Regions from separate parts of the Virgibacillus alimentarius genome, predicted to be linked through region 2. Evidence: predicted binding sites of a transcription regulator. Region 2 holds the regulator's gene; the other holds the start of a gene.

Region 1 (18,276 bases), on a different contig from region 2:
GTCTCAGAGCTTCCGGAACATTTTGCACCAATTTTGAAGAAATTGCTGTTTAAATCTATATAAATTTTCAAGAGGGGGGGACTGTCCCCATGTGGAGGTTTTCGCGTGAATCGATTAACGACAAAGAAGAATGTTCTGTATATCATCGGTATGCTTCTAGTATTTATCATGTTGGCGGGGTGCGGTTCACAGCCAGAGGATGAGGAGACAAAACAGGAAACACCAGAAAAAACTGAAAATCAATCAGAATCAACGGATTCAACTAGTGATCAAACAAAATTTGAACAAGAAAGTCCATTCGTTACGATTACAATGGAAGACGGGGATGAAATAAAGATTGAATTATATCCCGACATTGCTCCAAATACCGTTAATAATTTTATTTCTTTGGCTGAAAACAGTTTTTATGACGGTCTCATTTTTCACCGTGTTATCCCTGATTTCATGATACAAGGCGGCGATCCAGAAGGAAATGGTAAAGGCGGCCCAGGATATACGATTAAAGGAGAATTTGATTCAAATGGTGTTTCAAATGATTTAAAACATAAGCGCGGCGTGATTTCTATGGCTCGTTCATCAGACCCGGACTCAGCGGGATCTCAGTTTTTTATCGTTGTAAGCGACTCTCCTAGTCTTAATGGTGACTATGCCGCATTCGGGCAAGTAATAGAGGGAATGGATACAGTTGATGAGATCGCATCCGTAAAACGCGATGCTAACGATAAACCGAAAAAAGATCAAAAGATGAAAAAAATAGAAGTAGACACAAAAGGAAAAAAATTTCCCGATCCAGAAACAATTGAATAAACGTTAGAAGATGGTGCGCATTATAATGTGCACCATCTTTTTTATATCAATCGATCTTTTAGAAAGAAATATTCATATTTTGGTTAAAATCGGAAAGAATAAAACTATCCAAAGCAAGACTGCTTGTTTGTTTTTATACTTATTTACAAATCTAAGTTCTCAAGGAGGGATGTAAATGTCCGATAAATATGACAAGGACAATGAAAAGGATGTAAATACAAACGATAAAGATGGTGTTAGCCGTCGCCGATTTATTAAAAACACAGGATTAGTTGCTGGTGGGGTTGTTGGGGGATCATTGCTTGGTGGTGTTGTAACAAACCAATGGAATACCACCCCAGATAAAGATACACAAACAAAAGGGAACAAAACAACCCCAGAATTACAAGATGCACGCATGTTTTTCAGTCGTAAAGAGGATTTTGAAGTACTTAAAGCAGCCACGGAACGCATTTTCCCTGAGGACGATAACGGTCCTGGTGCTGTAGAACTAGGAGCACCTTATTTTATTGATAAACAATTAGCCGGACAATGGGGTTCGAATGCGAAGGCTTATATGAGAGATCCTTTTAAACAGGGCAAACAGGTCCAGGACTATGAACATCAAGATAGAGATCAAGATAAGCAAGGACCACATTCAGATACACAGAACCCGACACCAACACCGAGATATCAAACAAGATTGAACAGAGGGGAGATGTTTATTCAAGGACTCCGGAAATTAGATAAAGAGAGTCAAGATCGCTTCAAGAAGAAATTCATAGATGCCGAAGGAGATCAGCAAGATGAAATACTTGAAGCTTTTGAAAAAGGGGAAGTTCAAATGAAAGGTGTTGAAGCTACAACCTTTTTCAATTTACTCCTGCAAACTACATTAGAAGGTGTATATGCAGATCCAGTATATGGAGGCAACAAAAATATGCAAGGTTGGGTCATGAAAGAATACCCTGGACCACGTGCAGCTTATATTAATGACATAGAAAGTGATGATTTTATTAAGATGGAACCAAAGAGTCTAAGGGACTACCAAGGTTAACTGGAGGGATAGATGATGGCAAAAAAGTTGGATAAAGTTGATGTCGTTGTTGTTGGTTCTGGCTGGTCTGGCGGCATTGTATCCGCCGAGCTTTCTAAAGCAGGTTATAAAGTGGTTACACTAGAGCGGGGAGAAAATAGAAAAACAGCAGATTACACTGGAGTGAAAGACGAACTTCGCTATACCAACCGCTTTGAAATGATGCAAAATTTATCACATGAAACAATTACCTCCCGTAATGAAATAAACGAAACAGCACTGCCCGTTAGAACCCAGGGTGAAATGATGGCAGGAACGGATCTAGGCGGTGGCGGTGTTCACTGGGCAGGAGCATCCTATCGATTTGATCCCTACGATTTTGAAATCTATAGTAAGACAGTCGAGCGATATGGGAAGAAAAAAATACCTGAGGACATGACGATACAAGACTGGGGAATCACCTACGACGAGTTGGAGAAGTATTATGATAAGTTTGATAAAATGGCTGGAATCTCTGGTGAAGAAGACCCACTTGGTCCAAAACGTTCAAGTGACTACCCAAATCCACCGATGAAAGAAACGCCAAATTTACGTTTATTTAAAGATGCAGCCAAAAATTTGGGTTATCATCCTTTCCAAATTCCATCCGGTAATATCACGGAAAATTATGAAAACCCGGATGGACAGGTAATCAATCAATGTCAGTATTGTGCTTTTTGCACCCAATATGGGTGTGATTTTGGAGCTAAAGCAGATCCCATTGTTACAGTCATTCCAGCAGCAAAAGAAACAGGTAATTTTGAGTTAAGAACCCAATCCTACGTACGACGGGTGCTCCATGATGGTGGCAAAGCAAATGGGGTCCTATATGTTGATACGGTGACAGGTCAAGAGTATGAACAGCCTGCTGACGTTGTTGTTCTGGCTGCATTTACATTTACGAACAATCGTTTATTAATGTTATCTGAGATCGGTGAGCCATATAATCCAAAAACAAGAAAAGGCGTTATTGGTAGAAACTTTAATGGCCAATATAATAATTCTCATCTTGGTGCGAGAGGATTTTTTAAAGATAAGAAATTCAACCTTTATATGGGCGCAGGGGCACTTGGAGCCACGTTCAGTGATTTTCAAGCTGATAAATTTGATCATACTGATTTGGATTTTATTCACGGCGGACAAATTGAAATCAGACAATATGGTGATGGTGCAATCGCAAGTAACAAAGTTCCAAAAGGCACTCCAAAATGGGGACCGGAATTCAAGGAAAATTCTATTTTCTATGCAAATCGAAACTTAAATTTATGGTATACCAATGCAGTCATGTCTTATTGGCATAATTATTTGGATTTAGATCCAACATATAAAGATGATTTTAATGATCCGCTTATTCGAATTACAAATAAATTCACTGATCAAGATTTTAATATCTCGAAATTTGGTATTAAAAAATGTAAAGAAGTCTTGAAAGAAATGGGCGCCGATATCATTGATGAAGATGAAATACCTAAGAAATTTAATCATGTCTATTTCGGAGGACATTACACCGGGGGCGTGATTATGGGAGACAACCCTGAAACATCTGCAGTGAATAACTACTTGCAAATGTGGGATGTAGACAATCTCTTTGTAGTGGGTGGCTCTGCCTTTCCTCAATTCGGAGGGATTCACCCAACCCCAACAATAGGAGCACTAGCTTATCGTGCTTCTGAAGGAATCGAAAAATACCTCAAAAACGGCGGCCAACTCGCAACAGCAAAAGACAACAGCAGCACCGCATAAAAAAAAGCAAGCAAAGCGCTTGCTTTTTTTTATGGTGCCTGGCACCACTCGAATATTGTCGATTCATATTCATAGGATATCTAGCCAGATTTTGATTGCTGTTGCTAAAATGAGCAGTGCTAATATCCATTGCAATACTTTTGTGTTCACCTTTTTTCCGACATTAGCTCCTAGTGGAGAGGCAATGAGACTTGCGACGATCATGATAACTGCCGGCAAAAATAGCACTTGTCCCGTGACCAATTTTCCTGTGGTTGACCCGATCGAAGAAATAAAAGTGATCGCTAGAGAGGAAGCGATTGTCATTCTGGTAGGAATTTTTAGCACTAACAGCATGATCGGTACTAATATAAATGCTCCTGCAGCACCAACAATTCCTGCACCAATTCCAACAAGAAGCGCTAAACCTGCCGCAAGCCATTTATTAAAAGTCACTTGATCATGCGGCAGATCATCATTTCCCTTCTTCGGTACAAACATCATGATAGCAGCGATCGTTGCAAGTATCCCGTAAACAAGGTTAATGCTGCTCTCATTCATCAACTGAGAACCATAACCACCTATAAAACTTCCTATTAGGATACTTATCCCCATATAAATAATCAGTTGTTTATTTAAATATCCACCTTTTCGGTATGCCCAAACTCCACCAACAGTAGCAAATAAAACTTGAACCGCACTAATTCCAGCTACTTCATGAGCAGTAAATGCACCTAATCCAAGTAAAGGCGGAATATATAATAACATTGGATATTTGACAATCGATCCACCAATCCCTACCATTCCGGAAATAAAGGATCCGATGAATCCAATTAAAAAGATCGTTATCATAAAAAGAATACTATAATCCAATTACATTCCCCCTCTAAAGAGGGGACCCATCACAATGGGCCTCCTACTATGCTTTTTTAATCCAAAACTTGAATACTTGATCTTCCTTCGTTTGTTCTAGTAACTCATGACCACCGGACTTTGCCCATGCAGTCAGATCGCTTTTTGATCCTTCATCTGTTGTGTGAATTTCTAAAATCTCACCTGTACCAATCGTCTCCATTGTTTTTTTGGCTCTGACTATTGGCATTGGACATGCCAATCCTGTTGCATCTAAAACTTTAGCTATTTCCATTTGTATTCCTCCATTAATCGAATTATTTTCTTTATACAAGATAGATTATCTTCCTAATTATCCAATTGCACAACGGTTAGGACCCACTTCCATATCACGTTGTTGCTCATTTTCCGGATTCATTTTACCCATATTTGTTTTACGAATTTCTTCATATGCATTTGGCTGCGGTGGTAAATTTTCAGTTACCATTTTTCTGAACTTATCTTCATCTTCCACCTGCAAGCCAGTATTTTTTTGATAAAGGTCACCTAAGCGGGCAGACACACTTCCATCTTCTGCTAATTCCTCTACAAATGAAAAGTGTGCTGGTAACACGATTAAATCATCTGACAAGTTTGTATAGCGGCTGTATAATGTGCTACGAAGATCTTCTACCCAGTCTTCTGCTTTTCCGGCAAGGTCAGGACGTCCGATTGATTGAACAAACAATGTGTCGCCTGTTAATAAATATGTCTCATCAACAACAAGTGAAGTACTTCCGATTGTATGGCCTGGTGAATAAATTGGCTGCACAGTAACAGACGTATTTCCAACATGAATTGTCTTTCCTTCTTCAAGGGATGTGTAGTTAAAGGTTACTTCTTCAGCATCTTTTGAAGGAAGGTAATAGGTTCCACCCGCGTTTTTAGCTAGTTTACGCCCGCCAGATATATGATCTGCATGCAAATGCGTATCAAGTACATGTTTGATTTTTACACCGCGCTCCTTAGCGAAGTTTTCATAACTCTCAGTCATACGGGCTGCGTCGACGATGGCAGCTTCTCCATTTGATTCAATAAAATACGATAGGCATCCTTTTCCTAGACGCACAAATTGATAAATAGCACCCCCATCTTTTAGATCTCCAAGCTTAACTGGCTCTAAATGTTCGCTCCATCCTTTCATACCACCTTCTAAACTATATGCATTTGTATATCCTGCTTCCTCAAGCATATCTGTCACCATTTCAGAAGATTTCCCTTTAGCACAAATAACATTCACATTTCTATCTTTTGGCAGTTTATCAGTGATTGAATCCACCCCATCCATTAGATTGAAATAAGGTTCGTTTAAGCTCTCCACTTTTTTTCCTTCAATTTTCCAATCGCTAAAAGCATCATTATTTCGCACATCTAAAATAAAAGTATCTTCCTGATTCATTATTTTTTTCGCCAATTCATTCGTTGTTATTGTTTTTGTCATCTGTTTTTCCTCCCTCATGAATCATTTCTGTAGGTCCATCCCACTTCGTCATACCCGGTATAACGTTTTTTACATTTTTATACCCTTTTTTCGCTAACCTTTGGGCAGCTTGATCACTTCGATTACCTGTACGGCATATCACATGCAATTCTTTTGTTTTATCGATTTCATCAAATCGATCTTCTATTTCCCCAAGGGGGATATTAATAGCCCCGGGTATATGCCCAAACGCAAATTCCTCTTGCTCTCTGACGTCTAAAATTGTAATTGGTTCTTTTATTGCTAGTTTACTTTTCAATTGTTCTAGGTTCACAATCTCACTGTATGCTACTTCATCCTTTATATTATCCATCTCTGCTTTTCTTATATAATGTATGAACACCTCCCCATCTTCCTTAGTGCCAAGATAATCATGGCCTGTGCTATCAGCCCACGCTTTTATATCAGCCTTTGAGCCTTCATCTGTCGCTTGAACCTCAATCACTTGATTAGCTTCCATATCTTCGATTGCCTTCTTTGTACGTACAATCGGTACTGGGCACGAAACACCTTTTGCGTCTAAAATTTTATCGGATGAAATTTCCACAGGCTCACCTCCTCTAAAAATTATTTACGGTATGGGGTATTAAATATGTCAAAAAAATTTATATAAATAAATCTACATTCCCATCTTCTGCATCGCCAATATATGCACCAACCCCGGCATACTCAATACCATCAAGCAATTCCTCTTTTTGAAGCCCCAATAAATCCATTGTCATTGTGCAAGCAATAAGCTTTATATCTTGCTCACGTGCCATTTCTACTAATTGAGGAAGAGGCATAGCATTATGTTTTTTCATAATCTTTTTAATCATCTTTGGTCCCATACCTAAAAAGTTCATTTTAGAAAGTCCCATTTTATCTGTACCTCTAGGCATCATTTTCCCAAACATCTTCTCCATCAAACCTTTTTTCACAGGTACTTGATTTTCTTTCCGCAATGCATTTAATCCCCAAAAGGTATGGAATATTGTTACTTCATGGTCATATGCAGCAGCCCCATTCGCGATAATATATGCTGCCATTGCTTTATCATAATCACCACTGAAAAGTACAATGGTTGTTTTCTTTTTGTCAGGCATTTTATTAACTCCTCTCCTTCGGTTATACATATACTTGTAGGGGTATTTAAACAACCTGATTCTTATCTTATATGTTTGAGCATATTTTGTCAACCATCAATTTTCATCAAAAAAGGTAGGTTGTTTAAAAACTGGCTACAGTTCTACAACCCACCTTGATTGAACAGACATATGTATCTGGTAATTTTGTTTCATTTTTTCTTTATTGCACGATGATTCTTCCACCATTAATGGAATGACTTCCCTATGAGGTTTCTTCCTTGTTCAGTCTTTCATCGGATTTATGGATAACTTTTCGATATACGTATTTCGATTTATCTTTTCCCTTCGGTGACTGAATTAGCTACTTGAACCTGCTCCTCTGAAGTTTTCTATTCGATTAGTTATTCATCTCTGCATCCCACTTACCATTTTTCTAACTTCTTTAATATTTTCCATTTTATTATCCCAAGTTTTCTGACTTAAATCGACGGCATATTCTTCCGGATGAATGGTCCGTTTATATTCATCCCAAAACAAATCCAATTGGTCTTTCGTATATGCTTGCATTTCATATAGATCAGGAGTTTCATATACTAATTTACCATCCATAAATATATCATGATGCAAATTGATGGCGTTGAAGTTTGTGACGAACTTACTAATATACGTATGAATCGGATGGAACATTTTTAATTTTTCTTCCTCATTTGGATATTCATTTTCTAACGTAATATAATCTCCCTCAGCCCTGTTATTTATCGTGTTCACAATACGATACAATTTCTTCATACTTGGAGTGGTGACTTTCTCTGGATTACCTGATATTTTAATCGTATCCACCATTTCCCCATGCTCATTTTCTATAGAGACGAGTTTATAAACAGCTCCAAGCGCGGGCTGATCAAATGCGGTGATCAATTTGGTCCCCACTCCCCAAGCATCAATTTTTGCCCCTTGTGCCTGCAAACTTAAAATGGTCTCTTCATCCAAATCGTTCGAAGCAACTATCTTTGTCTCATGAAATCCTGCATCATCAAGCATTTTACGGGCTTCTTTTGACAAATAAGCCATATCACCGCTATCTAGACGAACACCTGTGAAGTTGATTTGATTTCCTAATTCCTTAGCTACTTTAATCGCATTTGGTACGCCCGATTTCAAAGTGTCGTACGTATCTACCAGAAACACACAATTTTTATGTCTTTGGGCATATTTTTTAAATGCTGTATATTCATCCCTATAAGCTTGAATCATCGAATGAGCATGCGTTCCTGAGACAGGTATACCGAATAATTTACCTGCCCTTACATTACTCGTTGAATCAAAACCTCCTATAAATGCTGCCCTGGTTCCCCAAATAGCAGCATCCATTTCATGTGCTCGTCTTGTTCCAAACTCCATCAATTGCTGTTCTCCAACGGTTTGCCTAATTCTGCAAGCCTTTGTTGCAATCAACGTCTGATAATTAACGATATTAAGCAATGCCGTTTCTATTAATTGTGCTTCAGCAAGAGGTGCTTCCACACGGAGAATTGGCTCATTTCCAAAAACAATTTCCCCTTCACGTACGGATTTAATATTACCAGTAAAACGTACCGTCTTCAGATAGTCAATAAAATCATCAGCATAACCAAGTTCTTCCTTTAAATAAATTAAATCCGATTTGCTGAAGCGGAAGTGATGAATAAAATCAATAATTTTCTCAAGCCCTGCAAAAACACCAATTCCATTGTCAAATGGCAGCTTTCTAAAATACAAATCAAATACAGCTCTTCGCTTATGAACATTGTCTTCCCAATATGTTTCCGCCATATTAATTTGGTATAGGTCCGTATGTAATGCTAAACTATCGTCTGTGTAGGACATGAATGAAACCCCCAAAAATTGTTATCGTATCCATTTTACCCTCTTAAAGAAAAACCCTTAGAAAGCAGAAAAATCTAAGGGAATAAATCTCTTCTATTTCGTTTTATGAATATATTGCCGCATATGGTCTTTCATACCAGCCAAACAAATTTTAGCGGGATCTTGATCGGTATCAAGCTCAATGGACGTGCCATCTTTAGGCAACGTTTCAGCGAAAATTTGTTCATATTCAGAAACGGATACTTCCGTTCTTGCTGAAAATAATTCCGTATGTTGTCTCGTATTTAAATAATTTCGGTAATTCGGCTGCAATATACCGGTAAAGAATTCTCCTACAGCACCTGACCCGTAGCTGAATAAACCAATTCTTGAGCCGGCAGCTAAATCTTCTTTTTGTTCTAAGAGAGAAAGTAGCGCCAGATATAACGAACCAGTGTAAATATTTCCGATATTTCTGCTATACTGCGTACTGATTTTATAGTTTGAAAGTAATCGCTCTTGCGTTTCTTCTGCCGTTTCATCCAATACCGTTTTTAATGCCTTATAACCCATTTTTGTATATGGTAAATGATAACAAATTGCCTCAAAATCCTGAAGCGCTAGACCACTTTTTTCTTTATATTTCCCCCATATTTTTGAAAAAAATGAAATGTATTGTTCATTCGAGAGCTTTCCGTCTACAAGTGCCATTTCCGAATAAACTGGCCGCCAAAAGTCCATAACATCAGCGGTTAAATAAGCACTATGTTCTTCAAGTTTCATAATCTTTGGTTCTGCGCTAATGACCATGGCGATAGCTCCAGCACCTTGTGTCGCTTCACCTGAAGTTTTTAATCCGTATCTGGCAATATCAGCTCCCAGCACCAATACTTTGCTGCTCGGATTTAATGCAATATGTCCTTTTGCCATTTGGATGGCTGCCGTTGCACCGTAACATGCCTGTTTCACTTCTACTGTTCGTGCCCAAGGGTTCATTCCAAGCAAATGATGGATGTAGACACCGGCAGACTTTGAGTGATCAACCCCTGTCTCTGTGCCAAAAATGACAAAATCGATCTTTTCCTTATCTGCCTCAGTCAAAATATCAAGCGCTGCATTGGCTGCTAATGTCACCGTATCTTGAGTAATTGGTGCAACTGCCATTTTCTCTTGTCCAATCCCAATTGTAAATTTTTCTGGCTCTACCTCTCTTGAGACAGCTAATTTGTTCATATCTACATATAAATGAGGTGCATAGAAGCCAATTTTATCTATTCCAATATCCAATGTCCTGCTCCTTTGCTTTCAGTTATTCTAACAAGTGATAATTTTCACAAGTAAACTTTTATATGATTAAACATTCTAATGATAATATAATTTAATAGGAAAAACAATCATTTGTGAAAAATTAGCGAACAGTGCCTGGCACTGTTCGCTTTTTAATCGTGTTCAAGCTCAAATTCCCGTTTTAAATATGTTTCAAAACGTTCATCAACATATTCTTTTATAAATTGATCACGTTTGTCTATGTCTTCTGCTTTCCGGAATAAACCAACGCGTTTCTTTCGTTGCTCCATTGGCTGCCTCTGCCAAAGAGCCATCGCTTCTTTTTCCAGAATTCTATTAACCTTACGTTCAATCATAATTTGGTTGAAACGATCGATCCGTTTCTCTTTTGGTTGGTCAAGCTGCTTTATTTCTTCACTTTTTACATTTTGATTTTCTAGTATATTCCTTATATAATCCAACTGTTCTTGGAGTTGCTTTAATAGTTGCTTATTAAACTCATTTTGCTGCTGTCTAAATTCCTCAAAATTCATAGGAGAATCGAGGTTTCTAGGCCGACTCATTGTATCTTCTTGATTGTCATCTACTGTAAATGCATATTCATTGGACAAAATACTTTTAATTTCCGTTGTTTCATAATCTTTTCCATAAAGATATGCGATTCGCTGCAGAATTTCAATCGTTTCAGGATGATACTTTTTTCCTCTGCCTCTTTGTTCCCAGCGGAAATGTTCTTCAAAGTTGTTTAAATATCTTCTAGTAGTAGTTTCTGGAATTTCAGTCCGTTTACTTAACTGACTTACCGAAAACCATTCCTCCACGAACACCTCTCCTTTCATTCAACCACCATTCAACCGCCATTCATTGACACCCTTATTTTAACATGAATGAGTCTATGTGTCTTGCAAATTTTGTAATTTTTTGTAGATGATGGCCAAAGCAAAGACCTTTATATTTTCTTTTTGTTTCCAAAAAGGTCCCCGTTCTTTTTTTGTTCATGTTCATTTCGGATCTTTAAATTCAAATGCTTCTGCTTTTTCCAGGTCCACTATTGTCGCCTCTCCTACTAGCAATTTTTGAAGCTCCGAAGTTTACTTTAGCTTCTTGAATTCCAGGCAATTCTTTTACATTTTCCTCGAATATTTTCGCGCAATTCGCATAATCAAGTCCTTGTATACGATAGTTCTTAACTTTACTTTCGGCTAATTGTTCTACTTGACTCGTCATTCTTATTCAACTCCTTATTGTGGGTCACTGCAGTATCTTTTATGTCGATTTAAAACAACCAAAAAAGAATTGGCTCGGGTCCAATTCTTTTTTCACTTGATCAATCATGCTGTTTTCTATTTAAAAATATTTCTGAGGCAATTTCCATGAATTCTAAAACATCTGACTCAATAGGATAGAAGCCTACCTTTTGTGATTTTTCAGGTGATTTCCTAACTTCCCACAGCTTCTTAAGAAAAGCATCGTTATCCCCAAAAGTTTCTTTTTGTTTTTCATGTATGCGCCTAATGATACGTTGTACTTCAGGTGCTTGAGCCCCTTTTGACATATGCTGTTTTAATTGCCCTAACAAAGAAACCCATTCAAGTGTATCCGGATCCCCGCTATTAACATTTGGCAGAAGATCTAATAATTCTTTTTCATCTTCATTAAATAATTGATTTCTAAATTCCATTCGCTGATCCATATTACGCTTATATAACTCTATTAGTTTTTGCATATCGATTAAGTTAATATCTCCATCCATTGTCAGATTGTTCATTAAGCCTTTAATGGTTGACTCAATTTCTTCCAGTTTATCCTTTTCTTTTTGAATATAGGTTAATTGATTTTGCAGACAGCTAACCCAATCCCACTGATGATCAAAGAGCATATTTTTAATTTCCTGCAGACTGAATCCTAATGTCTTTAAAAATTGGATCTCCTGGAGTTTGGCAAGTTCCTTTTTACCGTACAGTCTATGTCCGCCCTCTGTTTTACCTGCCGGGTGCAATAGGCCAATTTGGTCATAATAACGTAATGTTCTTACTGTTATGCCAGTCTGTTTTGTCACTTCCTTTATCGAAATCAAATCATCCACCTCCACTACTATGCACTCGGATTTTTCTTATCCTTTTCAGGAAAAATGGTATAGTACCAAGCATTGATTGTATCAGCTGCGAAGACAATTCCCCATATTACGCTAATTGGATAAATTACCTCTTTCTGATACGGACCATTTTCCGGTACGCCATCCATTTCCTCCATCCAAGACCAGTCTGATAAAACTTCTACTAGTGAACGGGAATGATCTCCGAAATATACCCAAAAAAAGGAATGAACCACAACAAATACAAATGTATGAACATACCAGCCTAGCCTATATTTACGAGCGATAAAACGTGGATCATTTTCACGCCTCATAATGCGACGATCTTTTTCTGTAAGTAATTCCACTCCTTTCCACTTTCCAATTTTTTGCTTCATAAATCGGTCCAGTTTTTTAAAGTCGGAAATACCAAACGTGCAGGCATATAATATGAAGATTGTTATAATAATCTGGAATGTTTCAATCTCTCCTGTTTTTTTATATACCACAAATGCCAAGACACCCTCCAGCATTGTCCCGGCAATAAATATAAATAAAAACAACATACCCAAAGCTTGTCGCCTAAAAGCATAACGTATCACTAAAAATAAGATGAGTGAAAGCCATGAAAAAATTTCAAGACTAATAAATATCTCCCACTGATACGGAATAATCACATCGGCCATATGCAATGTCTCCCCTGCGTATTTTTTCTTATGGACATCGAATGATATTTTCTAGTCCAAAACGGAAATGTAATATCAGTATACAAGATGACGTTACGTCAGTTTCAATCCTTTATTTGAAAAGAATATCACTAAATTTTCAACAAATTATTCAAAACTATAACATTCCTGTATAGGAGAATCGTACGTAACAGGTAACTATCCAAGTGCTACATCAAGAATCATCATAACCGTAAAACCGATCATCACGCTTATCGACGCAAGGTCCTTATTCCCTTCTTCTTGTGAACCCGGAATAACTTCTTCAACTACAACAAAAATCATTGCACCTGCTGCAAAGCTCAATGCATAAGGTAACAGAGGTTGAATAAAAGTTACAGCTAATGCTCCTATAACCCCCGCGAAAGGTTCAACCATACCGGAAGCCTGTCCATACATAAAGCTTTTTTCACGCGACATCCCTCCGCGCCGAAGTGGCATTGAAACAGCAAGACCCTCGGGAAAATTCTGAATGCCTATACCAATCGCAAGCGCAATGGCACCCGAAAGTGATGCAGTTGGTAAATCAACGGCAACCGCCCCGAAGGCAACCCCAACCGCAAGACCTTCGGGAATATTATGTAATGTAATGGCTAAAACGAGTAAGGTACTGCGCTTCTTTTGATCTGCGTGAATTCCTTCTGCCTGATCCATCGAAGAAGTTGGATGGAGATGCGGGAGTACTTTATCAGCAATCCACAGGAAAATACCCCCAAGCATAAAACCAATCGAGACGGGAATCCATCCAGGGACACTTCTCCCTTCTGCCATATCAAGAGCCGGTGAAAGCAAAGACCAGAAACTCGCAGCGATCATGACGCCACCAGCAAAGCCTAACATACTATCCATAAATCGCTGGTTAAACCCTTTTGTTGTAAACACCAAAGCAGCACCTAAGGCTGTCATCCCCCATGTAAACAATGTTGCAATCAATGCTTGCAAGATTGGGTGGAATTCTAAAAAATGAGAAATCATATTTGTCACTCCTTCTGTTCAGTATACCAATTCATCTTTTTAAACGCTCATCTATTTGACCTCTTCCATTCATCCAATTTTTCAATCCACACCCTAATTAACGCTCGTAGCTTTTTTGTCTCCATCTCGTAGGGTGGATATGTCTCGACATCAGCATCATCTTCAAACAAATCGTAAATTACCGTTGTATCAGCCTTAATAATAAGTCCACATCTATTTCCGCCAGACTCCACGCATTCTGTTACACCTGTTAACACACGCTCAATAGCTTCTAGGACACTATCATCAACAAGACGAGCGTCAGCCATGAGAAACTCACCGACAATTTTCATTTCAGGTTGATCAAATTCGATCGTTAATATTTTCTTTTCTTGTGAGCCATTTTTCAATGTAATTTCCCGAAATTGATACATAAACTATCCTCCTTCATAAACCGGAAATGCAGATATGATTTTCTCTTTCTGATCCAGGTACATGCTGATTTCCATCCCCTCCGATGTTAGCCCTGCATATGTATTCCCGTTTATCCATGTTTTAGCCTCATATGCTTCATTAATCGCATCGACGACTTGCTGAGCATTCCATTCTTTCGGGAAAAAAGTAGATTTTCCACCATTTGATGTTTTCGAAACTCCATTCACCTCAATTTCCGCCTCATAAACACCGGATGCATTTGGTTTCGTTTCCGTACCCTGAACAATATTTCCTTTCTTTGTAGGAAATCCATCATAATGAAAACCAACCGCCTGGTTCCTTTGATTAACTTCCCCTTCAAATATATGTTCAAGCGCTCCGTCTTTGAAGTATTTTGTATCAAATAAGTCGGAAATAGATGTAATCGATGAGTCAGAAGTAGTGTTCTCTAATTCATTACTACCGTCACCGTTTTCTAGAATGCCCTCTACCGTACAGCCGAATAAAAGAAAGGTACTAAAAATCAAAATGATTATACTTTTCCATTTAGCAAACATCATTTTTCACGTCCTCATAAAAATCTTGTATTATCAATATAGTCAATTTGACGATGATGTCAATATCGGATAAAAAATAATCCCTTACATGCCTATTAGCAAGAAGAGATTATCTTTTAATTTTATCCTCTTTTTCTTTTGTTTTTCTTATTTTCTAAATTAAGAAACTCACTATCTTCTGCAAACTCTGCATCATTTCTGCCAATCTTATTGTTTTTATTCTTATTATTTTGCCGTCCTTTATCTTTGTTACGATTTTTATTTTGCTCTGACATGTCTACGTCCTCCTGTCCTATTTCTTCACGTATAGGTTGTCCAAATTCAAATAAAATAATCGCGTTATTCTTTCGTTTCATGTATCCTAACATTAATGGCAATTTACTTTCCATCATGATCAAAAATATCTAAAATGGCAGGGATCCTTATGCAAAAACTAACTTTTCACCCAGCATGGGAGAAGACATTATCTGTAAAAGATAAAGAGCAAATCGAACAATCCTTTCATCATACACGCTTTTCCAGCTGCAGTATTCACTTCACACCTTTATGGGAAGCAATCAATCATAAAGGAGAACTGCTAGTCACGGTAATCATTCATAACTCGACTGATAGACCAGTTCTTTTTCATCACCAACAATTCATTTACGAAAAAAATAGAACAGTCATCGCATCATCCAATTTCTCACTTCCTTCACAAGTGCAAAAGGAAACAAGCATGCCTTGGACATTCATTTTTCCATCTGGCACATTTACAGACGCCTCCGAAATAAAAGGTGGTGAAATAACTATGAAAGAATAGACAAGTTCATTTGTTTTTATCACTAAAAAAGATCAATCCCGCTTTCAATTCATGATCAAGATGTAAAACTCCGTATGAATAATAAGGAAGTATCCGTTTGCCCGGATTCATGAAGATGACTTTTTTAAGTATCAAAAATAATGACATCTATAATTTTAATTTATAACAAAAAAAGAATCGGACATTGGTATCCAATTCTTTTCCTTGTGTGTATCGCTTGTCTTTTTTTCAAACGCCTCGCTTATTCCCCCATAAATACGTATGTAACTGTGGCAACACACGAACATCTTTGAATACTTCATCTTCCATTACAAGATCAACCAGCTGTTCATATTTTTTCAGTAAATGAGTGATCAGTTGTTCATCATTTGTTTGCTCAATGTGTTCATTTCCAACCTGAAGGAAAAGTGCTGCATCAGGATAGCGTTGATGGACATCTTTCGCATAGTTAAAATCCGCATGATCAAAGATGACAATTTTCAAGCTATACATCCCTTGCTGTTTTTTATTTAATGCATCAATAATAAAGTCCAGTTTTTCAAAGTCTGTTTTCATTCCTGAACTTGGCGGTTTCGGTGAAATTGTCAAATCATCAATTTGCGTAAACCAATCCTGCCACTTACTTCCTTGGGTTTCTAGAGCTACTTGTATTTGCGTATCGTGCAGGATATCAACTAATTCACCCAGTTGACGCAACAAGGCCGGGTTCCCGCCAGAAATTGTAACATGATTGAATTTGTTTCCGCCCTTAGCTTTTAAAGCATCAAAAATTTCTTCTGGTTCCATCATTTGTATCAAATCTTTTTCTGAACCGTCCCAAGTAAATTTCGAATCACACCAGGAACACCCATAATCACAGCCTGCCGTCCGGACGAACATTGTTTTTCTTCCAATAACCATTCCTTCGCCTTGAATGGTTGGACCGAATATTTCAAGTACTGGTATCTTCATTATTTTTTTGCCTCCTTAGGACGGTAAACACAATAACTTGTAGGTGTCTCCCTAAGGAAAACTTGTAGGCACACAGGTTGATTCAAAAGTGTATTTAAATAATCCTGAACAATTTCATACGTAACACGTGCAATCACTTCGGTAGTCGGAAATGCTGTTGCATGGATATCTGAAAAGGCTGAATCCTTATTCATTACGCCATGATCAAATCGTTTCTGGATCAATTCCTTGATTGTTCTAAAATTAACAAGAAAACCAGTATGATCCAGTTCATCCCCAGCAATGGTAATATTGGCGTAATACGTGTGTCCATGCATATATTGACAGATGCCTGCATCTTCATGGGGAACATAGTGAGCCGCGGAAAAATGAAAATCCTTATTTAATTCATATGCATACGAATGTGCAGTGACTGGATAGATCTGTTGCATCATTTAGCACTCACTCCTGCTCGTTTTTCCTCATATTGCTTCAAACCTTTTTGCCTTAATTTGCATGATGGACATTCTCCACATCCGCTGCCTTTTAGTCCGTTATAACAAGTTAATGTATTTTCTTTGATATACTCAAAAGCATATAATTGATCACTAAGCTCCCAAACCTCAGCTTTGTCCAGCCACATTAATGGGGTATGAATAACAAACGAATCATCCATGGATAAATTTAATGTGACATTCAATGATTTCATAAACGCATCCCGACAATCCGGATATCCGCTAAAATCCGTCTCGCTGACACCAGTAATTAAATGTTTAGCGTTGATTTGCTTTGCTAGTACCCCAGCAAATGAAAGAAACAACAGGTTTCTCCCTGGGACAAACGTCGATGGCAGTTCACCCTCATCTTCTGTAATGTCTAAATCATTCCTTGTAAGGGCGTTTGGTGCCAGCTGATTAAGTAAAGACATATCCAGTTCATGCTGAGGAACATCAAGTTCCTTGCAAATCTCCCTGGCACAGTCAAGTTCAGCAATATGCCGCTGCCCGTACCGGAACGTCACCGCTTCCACATGATCAAACTTTTCCAGTGCCCAGAACAGGCAAGTTGTACTATCTTGGCCACCACTGAAAACAACCACTGCTTTTTTATTGTCCATTTTCATTCTCCTCTCCTTTTTAACAATGAAAAAAGAAAAGGCCGCCACCATTATTTCCATCAAAAAATAAAAAAACAACACCAAGGAAGTTGTGCTGTTTCTGTCTCCTTAGTTTTTTATAGAGGGATGGAATTGCGAACCTCTCCTGCACAATGCAGTATTCTTTTTTGATTGTACATTAAGTGTACCATAGATAAATGGGAATCAAAGATAATTAAACTAAAAAATGTTTTCCCGCTTATGAAAGATGTACTCCGCTAAAGAATCAGCTGTAAAATGCTCTTTGACTCCCCGTTTTTCAAGAAAATAGTCAATAATCTCATTCTTTTTCAATCCAATTTCACCTAACCCTTCAGCAACCGTAGCTAAATAAGCTGCAGAAGGCTTCGTAAAGATTGCTGCATCTACTGGAAAATTAGCGGTAAATGTAAACATCGGAAAGCCATCTTCATCACCAAGATAAAATATCGTACCATACCATCCATCTGTGATTGTAACGGCACCTTTTTTCTTGATTGTCTTAAAGTCAATT
Region 2 (12,696 bases):
CAATCACTGCTCCATGGGTCATCAGTCCACCCACTTCGGTGACAAGTCCTTTGATGGATACAAACAATGGTGTCTAGCTTGGATCAGTAAACGAAGTGATTAATATATCTCCATCTGCCAGGTCAGCATCTTCTATGTTCAGGATGACACGTGCCCTTCCCTCTATATCACCGGAGGAAACAGCTAATCCGGCAATCGCATTCTCTGGCAAATTCTCACTTTTGTACTCACCTGTAATTATATCACCGTCAGACGTGATAACACGCGGAGGATTGAGTTTTTCATATAATCTATATGCATTTTTTCGTTCGATGACGATTTGATAATCCAGTTGATTAGTTGTTACAGCTTCATGTAGTTCTTCAAACGTGACTTCTTTCTCGATAACGTTAGCTTGCACAAGCAGTTTAGCCTCTTTCAGCAGAGCCTGCTATAGATGAAGTAGTAAATACAAAATTTTATAAAGCGTTCAAAGTTTCCTTATTCAGATAAAATCATGAGAGATAATTTGGGAAGTTGTTTTGAATTGCGTGAGGCTGTTTTATACGTTGTTTAATAGCTTTTTTATTTCTATTCATTGCGTTGAATTGTATACCTTTTTGTTACCTTTTCATCAAAAAACGAGGTCTGCTTATCAGCAAACCCCGTCATATCAAGCATTATTCAATTAGGCTTACATCATGCCCGGCATTCCGCCGCCCATGCCGCCCATATCAGGCATTCCGCCACCTTCATTTTCTTCAGGAAGGTCAGCTACTACAGCTTCAGTTGTTAGGAACATAGCCGCAACAGAAGCAGCATTTTGAAGTGCTGAGCGTGTAACTTTTGTTGGGTCAACAATACCAGCTTCAATCATGTTTACCCAATCTCCGCTTGCAGCGTCAAATCCAGTACCGATCTTTTCGCCTTTCAAACGTTCTACAACAATGGAACCTTCTAACCCAGCATTGTGTGCGATTTGACGTACTGGCTCTTCAAGTGCACGAAGTACGATACTAGCACCTGTAGCTTCATCATCTTGAAGTGATAATTCGCCTACTTTATTGTAAACATTTACTAGAGCAGTACCACCACCGGATACCATTCCTTCTTCAACACCTGCACGTGTTGAGTTTAATGCGTCTTCCATGCGCAATTTACGCTCTTTTAGTTCTGTTTCAGTTGCAGCACCAACTTTAATTACTGCTACACCGCCAGCTAATTTAGCAAGACGCTCTTGTAGTTTTTCTTTATCGAATTCAGAAGTGGTTTCTTCTGCTTGTGCACGAATTTGTCCAACACGTGAAGAAATAGCTTCAGGATTCCCAGATCCTTCTACTACTGTTGTGTTGTCTTTTGTTACAACAACTTTTGATGCACGACCTAGTTGCTCCATAGTTGTACCTTTCAACTCTAGACCAAGGTCTTCTGTAACTACTTCTGCACCTGTTAAGATTGCGATGTCTTCAAGCATTGCTTTACGACGGTCACCAAATCCAGGAGCTTTTACAGCTACAACATTAAACGTACCGCGAAGTTTATTTAGTACTAATGTAGCAAGTGCTTCTCCTTCTACATCCTCTGCGATCATAAGAAGTGGTTTACCTTGTTGAACAACTTGTTCTAAAACAGGTAATACTTCTTGAATATTTGAGATCTTTTTATCAGTGATTAAAATATAAGGATCATCCAATACTGCTTCCATTTTGTCTTGGTCAGTAACCATATATGGAGAAGCATATCCACGATCAAATTGCATACCTTCTACAACTTCAAGTTCGGTGTTGAACCCTTTCGATTCTTCAATCGTAATTACACCATCATTTCCAACGCGTTCCATTGCTTCAGCAATCATACTTCCTACTTCGTCATCTCCAGCTGAAATAGAAGCAACTTGTGCAATTTCTTCTTTACTTTCAATAGGCTGTGAAATAGATTGCAATTCATTTACAGCTGTTTCTACTGCTTTTTCAATTCCACGACGGATTCCAACTGGGTTTGCACCAGAAGTAACGTTCTTCAAACCTTCACGAATCATTGCTTGGGCAAGAACTGTTGCAGTTGTTGTACCATCACCAGCTACATCATTTGTTTTAGATGCTACTTCAGATACAAGTTGTGCACCCATGTTTTCAAAACGGTCTTCAAGTTCAATTTCTTTAGCGATTGTTACACCATCATTTGTAATTAAAGGGGAGCCAAACTTTTTATCTAAAACAACGTTACGACCCTTTGGTCCTAAAGTTACTTTTACTGCGTTTGCTAATGTATCTACACCTCTTAGTAAAGAACCGCGAGCGTCTTCACTAAATTTAATTTCTTTAGCCATATTATAATAACCTCCTCAAAATATTTTTCTTAAGTATAATCAAGATAGATTAGCCAATTACCGCCAAAATATCACTTTCACGAAGAATTAAGTATTCAGTGCCTTCATATTTCACTTCAGTACCTGCAAATTTAGAGAAAATAATATGATTACCTTCTGCAACTTCAGGTGCTACTCTTTCACCATTTTCTGTAACACGGCCAGAACCAACTGCAACTACTTTACCTTCTTGTGGTTTTTCTTGTGCAGAGTCTGGAAGTACGATGCCACTTGCAGTTTTTTCCTCTTTTTCAACAAGCTCGATTACAACACGATCTCCTAGTGGTTTAATCATGTAGACAACCTCCTTAATTCATAATCTATGTTTTATTATTAGCACTCATCAAACACGAGTGCTAATACCAATTATTATAATAAATAATTATATTAAAAAATGCAAGCATTATCATTCAACTTTTTCCTCGTATCTATTTTTCCATTCACCATAAAATATAATGAACCATTATATTATTAGAACGATGAAAGATATGATAAAATCTATATTAGTGTTTTTTCAGTGAAAAACTACTGCTATATTTAACACTTCAAACATAATCTATACAAATACGAAATTTTAAAGGAGTCGTTCTGTTTTGACAAAGCGTTATTGGTGGGTCATTATAACCTATATCATAATGCAATTCTCTGGAGTCTTGTTTGCTCCAATTCTTTATACTGCGTTACCAATCAGTAAATTTCAAGCTGTTATTTCTTGGAGCATTATAAGTTTTATCATTGGTCTTATTGTGGTACTCGTTCTAATGAAACCGGATATGAAAATGGAAAGAAATATAAATGCCGCTAGTCCTGGCCAGATGATTTTATGGTCTTTTGTCGGTTTATTTATGGCATATGTTGCCCAAGGGCTTGCCATTACAATTGAAACAAATTTATTTGGTATTAAACCTGGCTCAGCAAATACTGAAGCCATTGTCAATATTGCACGATCTGCACCTTTATTTATCATAATACCAGCACTCATTGCACCAATTTTAGAGGAAATTATTTTTCGTAAAATTATTTTTGGTGTATTATACACACGTACAAACTTTTTTATTGCTGCTGTTTTATCCGCCCTTGTCTTCGGAATTATTCACGGAGAACCTATGCATATTTTGATCTACGCTTCAATGGGATTTGTATTCGCGTTTTTATATGTAAAAACAAAACGGATCATCGTGCCAATTATTGTACACATGGCTTTAAATACAATTTCAGTCATTGTCCAGCTTTCATTTGATCCAGAAGACCTCGAACGAATACAAAACCAACTTGAGCAAGCGCAAATGATTTTTATTGGAGGCTAATTTATGAGAATATCACCAAGAGGAATAGCGATCGTCTATTTTTTAATGGGTGCTCTCTTTATTTATATTGCAATCAATAGTGTGACAGATACGGTATGGAATACCTTAACGATTATTTTCACCATCGTAGCTACACTAGATTTCATTGTAGGATTTCGATATTGGAGAATGCATCTATACTTAAAAAAACATAATAAAAAGAAATAGGCCGCAAAAAAGTATTGTGTGTTCCCTTTTAAGGATTAAGGAGGCAACACATCTAATTAAAAAGCTAAATAGCATGCGAAAATCATAGTGGTTTTCACATGCTATTTTTTTTGGCCCATCATGCTTATACCATAAATCAAATCCAAATTGGAATCAAAAATGTAACACTAGAAAACTATTCAAATGTTACGGTTTTAAATAGGTATGGATAACTGCGCAGATCGCATCACAGATCAAATTGAAAAGTACGCTTCTATTTCGCAGCCCAATTCTACTTTATGTACTCGTATAATCAAATAAAGAGCTTATTCCTATTATACGACTGAGATTGGATCTCATATCTTTAATGAAGGAACTTTTCATTGTTATCCAACTGGGTTCATTAGGCAGTCATACACTTCAAATTTCCTAATAGAACATAGAAAATTAAGTTCTGCTTACAGACCCTCATCAAGCGGATAATGTTTAAGGAAATAAACCAATGCTTGTAATTCTACAGCCAAGTCAATATGATGAACACGAATATGTTCTGGTACACTGATTCTTGCTGGTGTAAAGTTCAAAATTCCTTCAATCCCGCAATCTACAAGCCTGGTAGTAATTCCATCCGCTTCACTTGCAGGTATGGTTAGAATGGCCACTTTGACATCACCAATTCTGTCCTCTAATTCAGCGATGTGATAGATAGGCACGCCTCCGACATTTCCTTCTGACTTACTCGGATCAGAGTCAAAAGCCATAACAATCTTTGTATTATTATTTTTAGTAAAATTATAATTTAAAAAAGCTGTCCCTAAATTCCCAACACCAATTAAGGCAACCTCAGTTACCTCATCCTGGTCTAATGTTTTTCTAAAAAAGCCGAGTAAATATTCAACATTGTAGCCATAACCTTTTTTCCCTAATGCGCCAAAGTAAGAAAAATCCCTTCTAATTGTTGCAGAATCAACTTTTACTGCTTCACTGAGTTCTTTTGAAGAAACCCGGGCTTTCCCTTGGTGATTTAGATTATTTAAAAAACGATAGTATAGTGGCAATCGTTTTGCAGTTGCTTGTGGAATTTTACTTTGCTCCATCAATCTTCCTCCGTATCTTTTCGTAAATAATCACCGGATTTACCACCCTTTTTCTCTAGCAGATAAGTATTTCCGATAACCATTCCTTTATCAATGGCTTTACACATATCATATATTGTTAGAGCGGTTGCTGACGCTGCTGTCAGCGCTTCCATTTCTACTCCTGTACTTCCTTTTGTTTTTACAAAAGCTTCTATTCCTAATTCGTATGTGGTATCTGAAACTGACCAGTGAAACGAAATATCAATGCTTTTTAATTGAAGGGGGTGGCACATCGGAATCCAGTCAGATGTTTTTTTGGCAGCCATCACTCCAGCGACTTGGGCGACAGCGAGAACATCTCCTTTATCTATTTGGTTCTGAGTAATTTTCTTATAAATTTCCTGATTGACGAATATACTGGATTTAGCAACGGCTATACGCTCTGTTTCGTCTTTTTTGCTGATATCAACCATTCGCGCTCTTCCCTGTTCATTAAAGTGAGTAAAATTTGACATTATCTCATCTCCAATTTTTTTATCTTAATCCCTATTCTAGCAGAAAAATATTCATAAGTCGTGATTAATTTCACAATAGTATTGCCTGCCCGATTTCAAATAGGATACACTGGGATTATACAGACGAGGTGACACAAATGATAATAATGCAATTAAATGATGTTTCAAAATCCTTTGGGGCAGAGGAAATTTTAAAAAACGTAAAACTTGAAATAAAAAGAAATGACCGAATTGCTATCGTTGGGAGGAACGGTGCAGGAAAATCAACCTTGCTGAGAATAATGGCTGGAGAAATTTCCTATGATGAAGGAGAAATATACAAACCAAAAGACTTATCCATTGGTTATTTATCACAGCATACAGCATTGGAGTCTGCTAAATCCATTTGGAATGAGATGTTAGGGGTCTTTGACCATTTGCGTCAGCAAGAACAAGAACTCCGTGCAATAGAAAGGCAAATGGAAAATGCAGCATCCTTATCAGCTGAAAACTATGAGAAACTATTGCAAAATTATGATGTACTACAGCAAGAATTTGAATCTGGAGATGGCTATAACTATGAAGCTGAGATTAAAGCCGTTTTGTCAGGGTTACATTTCCACCATTATGACTACGAAACACCGATTAATGAATTAAGCGGCGGACAAAAAACAAGATTGGCCCTGGGAAAATTACTATTAAAGAAACCTGATCTGCTTATATTGGATGAACCGACAAACCATTTAGATATTGAAACACTTTCCTGGTTAGAGAGTTACTTAAACAGCTATCCTGGAGCTGTTACGATTGTATCTCATGATAGGTATTTTTTAGATAAGACCGTTTCGATTGTGTACGAAATTTCCCGTCATAATACCAAAAAATACCATGGCTCCTATAGCAAATTTCTTGAACAAAAGGCATTAGATCACGCCCGGGAATTGAAAGAGTATGAAAAACAGCAAATAGAAATTAAAAACATGGAAGATTTCATTCAGAGAAACATTGCTCGTGCTTCAACAACGAAGCGAGCACAAAGCAGAAGAAAACAGCTACAGAAAATGGAGAAGCTCGATCGTCCACTAGGTGATGAAGCATCCGCCTCATTCTCCTTTCAAGTGAACAAAAGAAGTGGAGATGATGTGCTGAAAATGAAACAGGTAGCTTTTCGCTACGACAAAGAAAATGCACCTTTATTTACAAATGTAAATTTATCTGCTAATCGAGGAGAACGGATTGCACTTGTTGGTCCTAATGGTGTTGGAAAGACCACCTTATTAAAAGTGATTTTAGGGAGGCTTAAACAAGATCAGGGACAGATTCACATTGGGACGAATGTGCAACTTGGTTATTACGATCAGGAGCAAACAAATTTAACCTCCTCCAAATCAGTGCTGCAGGAATTATGGGATGAATACCCTACCATAAATGAGAAAGATATCCGTACCGTGCTAGGCAATTTCTTATTCTCTGGAGACGATGTGCTAAAATTAGTTCACACGCTTAGCGGAGGAGAGAAAGCTCGACTAGCTTTAGCGAAGTTAATGATGAAAAAAGCGAATTTGCTTATTTTAGACGAACCAACAAACCATTTGGATATTGACAGTAAAGAAGTATTGGAGTCTGCATTAATTGACTACCCTGGGACCATTATTTTTGTTTCTCACGACCGCTATTTTATCAATAAAGTTACGGATCAGGTTGCAGAAATGAATCAAGATGGCATAACTATTTATTTGGGAGACTATGATTATTATATAGAAAAAAAACAAGAAGAAGCAGAGATAGCCAGACTTAACCAAACCGAAGAAATAATGGAGCATAAAGAAAAGAAAAAGAAGCTTAGTTTTAAAGAAGAAAAATTGATTCAAAGTGAACAAAGAAAAAAAGAACGACAAATTGTAAAATTGGAAGAAACTATTGATGCTCTTGAAACAGAGCTCGTAACATTGGAAGAGGAAATGGCTGAACCCGAAATTTATGAAGATCATAAAAAATCACTAGAACTCACGGAAAAAGTAAACAAGATCAAGCTAGAGCTCGAACAACTTATGGATGAATGGACGGTTTTACAAGATTAACTCTTTTTTAAAAAGAGTATCTGTTTATTCGACAAAAAAAGGGAAAATGAATTTCTTGTCGAATATAATGGTTATAGGAATATAATGGTTATAGAATGAATATAATGAAGGAGGTAAAGCCACATGCGAAGATATAGGCGTAGAAATACACCAGCTTTTACAGTGTTAGCCTATTTTACATTTTTTGCTGGTGTAGCTTTATTTTGTATTGGCCTCTATAATGCTGATAACTTGCAATTAAATGAAAAAGGATATTATATCGCAGTAATGATATTAGTAGCAGTTGGCGCCATATTAACACAGAAAGTAACTAGAGATAATGCGGAAGATGATGAGATTATTGCTGAGCAAGAAAGAGATCAAAACATTTCTAAAAAAGTGGATTGATCAATGAATACAAAAGGGGTATCCTGAAAATAATTCCTTTCAGGATACCCCTTTTTTACTTTAAAAATAGTATCTATTATTTAAAAAGATAATCATTTTGAATAGTGTATTCTACCGCAACTCTATATACAAGCCCAAACCCCAGCATTGTGGATAAAATGGAACTTCCTCCATAACTTATTAACAATAGCGGGATCCCGGTTATCGGCATAATACCTATTGTCATCCCGATATTTTGAAATGCATGAATAAGTAACAAACTCATGAAACCGAAACACAAATATGCGCCAAAATCATTATACTGATAGATTTTTAAACCTAGTGTTACTAGTTTATATAACAAAAGGAAATAGACAAAAATAACCGCTGCACTTCCTATAAAACCAAAACTCTCACCGATCACAGAAAATATAAAGTCTGTATGTGCCTCCGGAAGCTGAACTTGCAGGCTGCTCATTCCTTTACCTGTCAATTGCCCCGAACCGATAGCCGACATCGATCTTTCGATATGGAATCTGTCATTACCAGATTGACTATTTGGATCGAACCATGTTAACACACGGTCTGCCTGGTAAGGCTTTATCCCAATTGCTGTAGCAGCATCCGGAAATTTAACAATCAAGGCTATAGAAGCTGCTGCAATAAGCAGCATCCCTAGGATTAGCGTAACAATAATTTTCCAATCAATCCCCGAGAGGATTACTAACATGCCTGCAATAAAAAGGAACACGACCGATGTACCGAAATCAGGCTGCTGAAAAACGAAGAAAACTGGAAGTGCAGTGACTGCAGCAAGTTTCGCCAAAAGCATAACATCACTTTTCAGTGTGCTTTTTCTATATTTTTCCTTATGTTTACTAATAACTGCAGCTAAATATAAAATGGTTGTAATTTTAGTAAACTCTGCTGGTTGTAAAGATAAACCAGGAATAGATGTGAACCAGCTTTTTGCTCCATTTATCGTCCGAGCTATACTTTCAGGACTTAGGAACAAAATAATTAAAATGAGCACCCCAAAAGCATAGGCGTAAACACTCATTTTATATAGCTGATCTAAATCAAGAAATTGTATAGCTGCTACAAATAAGGCGCCAACTGTAAACCATGCTAGTTGTTTTAAAACAAAGTTATTACCTGCATATTGCTCCAGATGCTGAGCATTATAAATAGCCACTAAACTAATGCATATACAAAGAAATAGCAAAAAAATAAAATCATGTTGTATATAATACGATTGCCTTTTAGACATTGTGGTATCACCAAATTTCTGTCATCTTATTTTAAACGACTCTTCGATTAACTTACCATCCACAAATTTTAATATTTAAATTATCCACAAGCATATTCACAAAAGATTGCTCTTTAATGGACTTTATGTGTAGTTATAAACATAATCCACATAATTATCTATATTAATCCACACTTATTATCCACAGCCTGTCACTTGAATAATCAAGTATCCTGTTATTTATCCACACATCAGTGGATAAATAAGTCACAGTTTTATCTTAATAATAATGAAGGATTGGCATTTAACTTCAAATCGGATCGTTTTCCTTGTTCGTAAGCAATTGTTCCAGCTGCGGCAATCATTGCTGCATTATCGGTACACAAATGTATAGAGGGAATAAGCAGGGATATATTGGTACCACTAAATTGTTTCTCTAATGATGCACGGAGTCCTTTATTTGCTGCAACCCCTCCAGCAACAATTACTTGTTTTACCCTATATTCATCTGCTGCTCGTTTTGTTTTCTTTGTTAAAACGTCTATTACACTTGCCTGAAAACTAGCAGCGATATCAACTTTTTCTATATGTTCTCCGCGTTGTCGAGCATTGTGAACTTTATTAATAACTGCAGATTTGAGACCGCTAAAACTAAAGTCATAACTATCATTTTCTAGCCACGCGCGTGGAAAGGAAATGGTTTCTTCTCCTTGGCTTGCTAAGCAATCAATATGTGGCCCACCAGGATATGGTAATTCTAACATTCGAGCTACTTTGTCATAAGCTTCTCCAGCCGCATCATCACGTGTTTCACCTATAACTTCATAACTTCCATGTTCTCTCATTAGAACTAATTCCGTATGGCCGCCAGAAACGATTAACGCAAGTAATGGAAATTCAAATTCATTTTCCAGTCTATTTGCATAAATATGACCAGCAATATGATGTACACCTATCAATGGTTTTTGTTTAGCAAATGCCAAAGCTTTTGCGGTATTTACGCCTACAAGCAATGCCCCAACAAGACCAGGCCCTTCAGTTACTGCAATCGCATCAATATTTTCCCATGTGAGCTCTGCTTGATTAAATGCTTCCTCTAGAACAATTGTCATTTGTTCTACATGATGTCGGGAAGCAATCTCTGGAACTACGCCTCCAAACCGTTTATGACTCTCAATCTGGGAAGCGACAACATTCGAGAAAATTTTTGTGCCATTTTTTACAATGGCTACAGCAGTCTCATCACAACTTGTTTCAATACCTAATATATATAAATCATTCTTCATTTAATTTCACCCACATTACAATAGCATCTTCCTGATCATCCGTATAATAATTTTTGCGAATGCCCCCTGGCACAAGACCAAACTTCCGGTACATTTTCTGCGCAATTACATTCGACTTTCGTACCTCTAATGATAAACGTTTAACTCCATTTTTCATCGCTTGATATGCAACGTACTGAAAAAGTTTTTCTCCTAACTTATTCCCGCGAAATTTTGGTAAAATTGCAATATTCGTAATTTGTGCATCATCTAACACAATCCATAAACCAGCATATCCGATAATTTTATTATCTAGCACCATAACAAAATAATGCGCATGCTGATTTTCAACAACCTCTTGATGAAAAATATCTTCCGGCCAATGTGTTTGGAAAGAAGCTAATTCGACTTCCATAACTTGCGGTATGTCTTTCACTTCCATTTTCCTGATCATTAATTCAGCCATCATGCTTATTTCCCTTTTTAGATTTCAGCCAATTGGCTTCTGCTTCAGCTAAACGCAAATAATTAGGTGTTAATAAATGCGTATCGTCAGCTGGTTTCGTTTTTCCGGCTAATGCTAAATGTGAAGGGCTCGTCTGATGAAAAGGACCTTCAGGAAGAATAGCCTGGCTTCCTATATACGATATAATTTTTTCTTTATATAAATGAATATCCGGACTTAAAAAAAGAATTTCCTTACCCATTTGGGATAATTCATGAAGCCAATCATCCATGTTTACATTCTTTTCCTTATCCGTCTCGATAAGCCGACTGTTCTTCCATTGATATAAACCAGTATAAACCATTTCACGCCGTGCATCGAAAAACGGACATATGTAAGAATTAAAAAATTTCCCTTGATATGCAAGTGCTTCCAGACTAGAAACACCTGTGATAGGAATATTTAAAGCCCAAGCCAAGGTCTTAGCTGTCGCCAGTCCAATTCGGACACCTGTATATGAGCCGGGGCCCTTAGCAACAACAACTTTATTTAATTGTTCTGGAGTTATACTAACCTCTCTCATTAGTTGATCAATCGCAGGCATCAACCTAACAGAGTGATTTTTAGCTATGTTAGTAACCGTTTCTCCAATAATTATTTCATCTTTAAGAATTGCGACGCCCATTAATTGATTTGATGTATCAATCGCAAGTATATTCATTCGAGCTACTCCTTCATATAATATAGCTGTGATTATAGTGTTTAGCCAATTAGTTCGTTTATTATCCAGTCAAAATGCACACCTTTTGGAGAAAAGGTTAACATCCTAGTATTCTCATCCATGTATTTTATATGAATATTTAAACGCTCTGACGGAAGAAAATCTTTAATAAATTGGGCCCATTCGACTACAGAAACACCATCACCATTAAAATATTCAGCAAAACCAATATCCTCGTCTGAATGTTCTAATCGGTAAACATCCATATGATAGAAAGGCAATTCACCTTCATACTCTTTTATAATTGTAAACGTTGGGCTGCTCACCGTTCGTTTGACGCCTAGCCCTCGTGCGATCCCTTTTGTAAAGGCGGTTTTTCCTGCACCTAGATCTCCCTCTAGCGTAATAACATCACCAGGTTTCAGCAATAAAGCCAGCCTTTCACCTAATCGGGTTGTTTCCTCCACAGCATATGTTTTTATTTGATGTTCTTTCATTATAACACCTACTTTTTATGTATATAACCATCTTTCTGTAATAACTGTCTATCCTTATTATCATGCAGAAACACATATCCTACTTCATCTACGCTATAATGAACATAACCAATTTTGGTAATTGGAGTTTGGCTTTTCTCTGCAGCTTCCTTCACATCTAGCCAACTTTCTTTAGCTACCGTGCCCAATAGTTCAAAATCCTCTCCCCCGAATAATTTCCATTTCCGCTGTAAATCCAAGGGAAACTGTTGGTAGGATTGACTTATTGGAAGCTGCTCATCATATAAATGAATACTTACCCCAGAAGCAACAGCAATCTCAGAAGCTTCGTTTGCAATCCCATCACTAACATCATTTAAAGCTACCCTTGGCAGATCAGCCAAAGCTTTAGCAAAATCTACTCTCGGTAAAGGCTTTTGATGTTTCTTTATATAATAATCTTTATTTTCATATTTATTTTCATTTAATAGTATATGCATTCCCGCCTGTGAGTCACCCAACGTACCAGTAACAAACACAATATCGCCATTTCTCGCACTTGAGCGATAACGAGCCTTATTTCTTTCTGTATAACCGATAACAGTTATGGAAACAGCTAATTCTTTTCCGAAAACAGTATCTCCACCTATTAAATCCATCTGATACACTGCAGCTATCTC

What was found. Region 2 encodes Rex, which represses fermentation and respiration genes when NADH is low (regulators of the CRP and FNR family bind a similar motif). Its sites were predicted from a motif close to TTGTGAAATATTTCACAA; they were not measured.
Region 1: a site for Rex is predicted at 10,186-10,203, ahead of J2Z81_RS13250 (hydroxymethylglutaryl-CoA synthase). Genes of this name have one in related genera too.

What each region holds. Positions count from the first base shown of each region.
Region 1 is NZ_JAGIKX010000033.1:1,439-19,714, reverse strand. Features, by position in the region: gene J2Z81_RS13300 (vWA domain-containing protein) at 1-63, shown strand, start outside; gene J2Z81_RS13295 (peptidylprolyl isomerase) at 106-807, shown strand; gene J2Z81_RS13290 (gluconate 2-dehydrogenase subunit 3 family protein) at 983-1,843, shown strand; gene J2Z81_RS13285 (GMC family oxidoreductase) at 1,859-3,604, shown strand; gene J2Z81_RS13280 (sulfite exporter TauE/SafE family protein) at 3,674-4,435, opposite strand; gene J2Z81_RS13275 (sulfurtransferase TusA family protein) at 4,503-4,730, opposite strand; gene J2Z81_RS13270 (MBL fold metallo-hydrolase) at 4,788-5,915, opposite strand; gene J2Z81_RS13265 (sulfurtransferase TusA family protein) at 5,890-6,501, opposite strand; gene J2Z81_RS13260 (DsrE/DsrF/DrsH-like family protein) at 6,560-7,039, opposite strand; gene J2Z81_RS13255 (nicotinate phosphoribosyltransferase) at 7,427-8,887, opposite strand; gene J2Z81_RS13250 (hydroxymethylglutaryl-CoA synthase) at 8,981-10,153, opposite strand; gene J2Z81_RS13245 (MerR family transcriptional regulator) at 10,306-10,974, opposite strand; gene J2Z81_RS13240 (heavy metal-associated domain-containing protein) at 11,174-11,380, opposite strand; gene J2Z81_RS13235 (MerR family transcriptional regulator) at 11,481-12,230, opposite strand; gene J2Z81_RS13230 (hypothetical protein) at 12,248-12,913, opposite strand; gene J2Z81_RS13225 (ZIP family metal transporter) at 13,112-13,927, opposite strand; gene J2Z81_RS13220 (hypothetical protein) at 13,975-14,340, opposite strand; gene J2Z81_RS13215 (EndoU domain-containing protein) at 14,344-14,901, opposite strand; gene J2Z81_RS13210 (hypothetical protein) at 15,021-15,173, opposite strand; gene J2Z81_RS13205 (SLAP domain-containing protein) at 15,323-15,697, shown strand; gene queE (7-carboxy-7-deazaguanine synthase QueE) at 15,926-16,648, opposite strand; gene J2Z81_RS13195 (6-pyruvoyl trahydropterin synthase family protein) at 16,648-17,082, opposite strand; gene queC (7-cyano-7-deazaguanine synthase QueC) at 17,079-17,744, opposite strand; PreQ1 riboswitch class I at 17,847-17,893, opposite strand; gene J2Z81_RS13185 (hypothetical protein) at 17,964-18,276, opposite strand, start outside.
Region 2 is NZ_JAGIKX010000048.1:962-13,657, reverse strand. Features, by position in the region: partial or broken gene J2Z81_RS14945 (PEP-utilizing enzyme) at 1-444, opposite strand, end outside; gene groL (chaperonin GroEL) at 674-2,308, opposite strand; gene groES (co-chaperone GroES) at 2,358-2,642, opposite strand; gene J2Z81_RS14930 (CPBP family intramembrane glutamic endopeptidase) at 2,941-3,654, shown strand; gene J2Z81_RS14925 (YdiK family protein) at 3,658-3,861, shown strand; gene J2Z81_RS14920 (redox-sensing transcriptional repressor Rex) at 4,299-4,937, opposite strand; gene moaC (cyclic pyranopterin monophosphate synthase MoaC) at 4,937-5,434, opposite strand; gene J2Z81_RS14910 (ABC-F family ATP-binding cassette domain-containing protein) at 5,572-7,494, shown strand; gene J2Z81_RS14905 (YiaA/YiaB family inner membrane protein) at 7,618-7,881, shown strand; gene J2Z81_RS14900 (FtsW/RodA/SpoVE family cell cycle protein) at 7,958-9,130, opposite strand; gene tsaD (tRNA (adenosine(37)-N6)-threonylcarbamoyltransferase complex transferase subunit TsaD) at 9,385-10,395, opposite strand; gene rimI (ribosomal protein S18-alanine N-acetyltransferase) at 10,385-10,840, opposite strand; gene tsaB (tRNA (adenosine(37)-N6)-threonylcarbamoyltransferase complex dimerization subunit type 1 TsaB) at 10,833-11,540, opposite strand; gene tsaE (tRNA (adenosine(37)-N6)-threonylcarbamoyltransferase complex ATPase subunit type 1 TsaE) at 11,582-12,037, opposite strand; gene thiL (thiamine-phosphate kinase) at 12,046-12,696, opposite strand, start outside.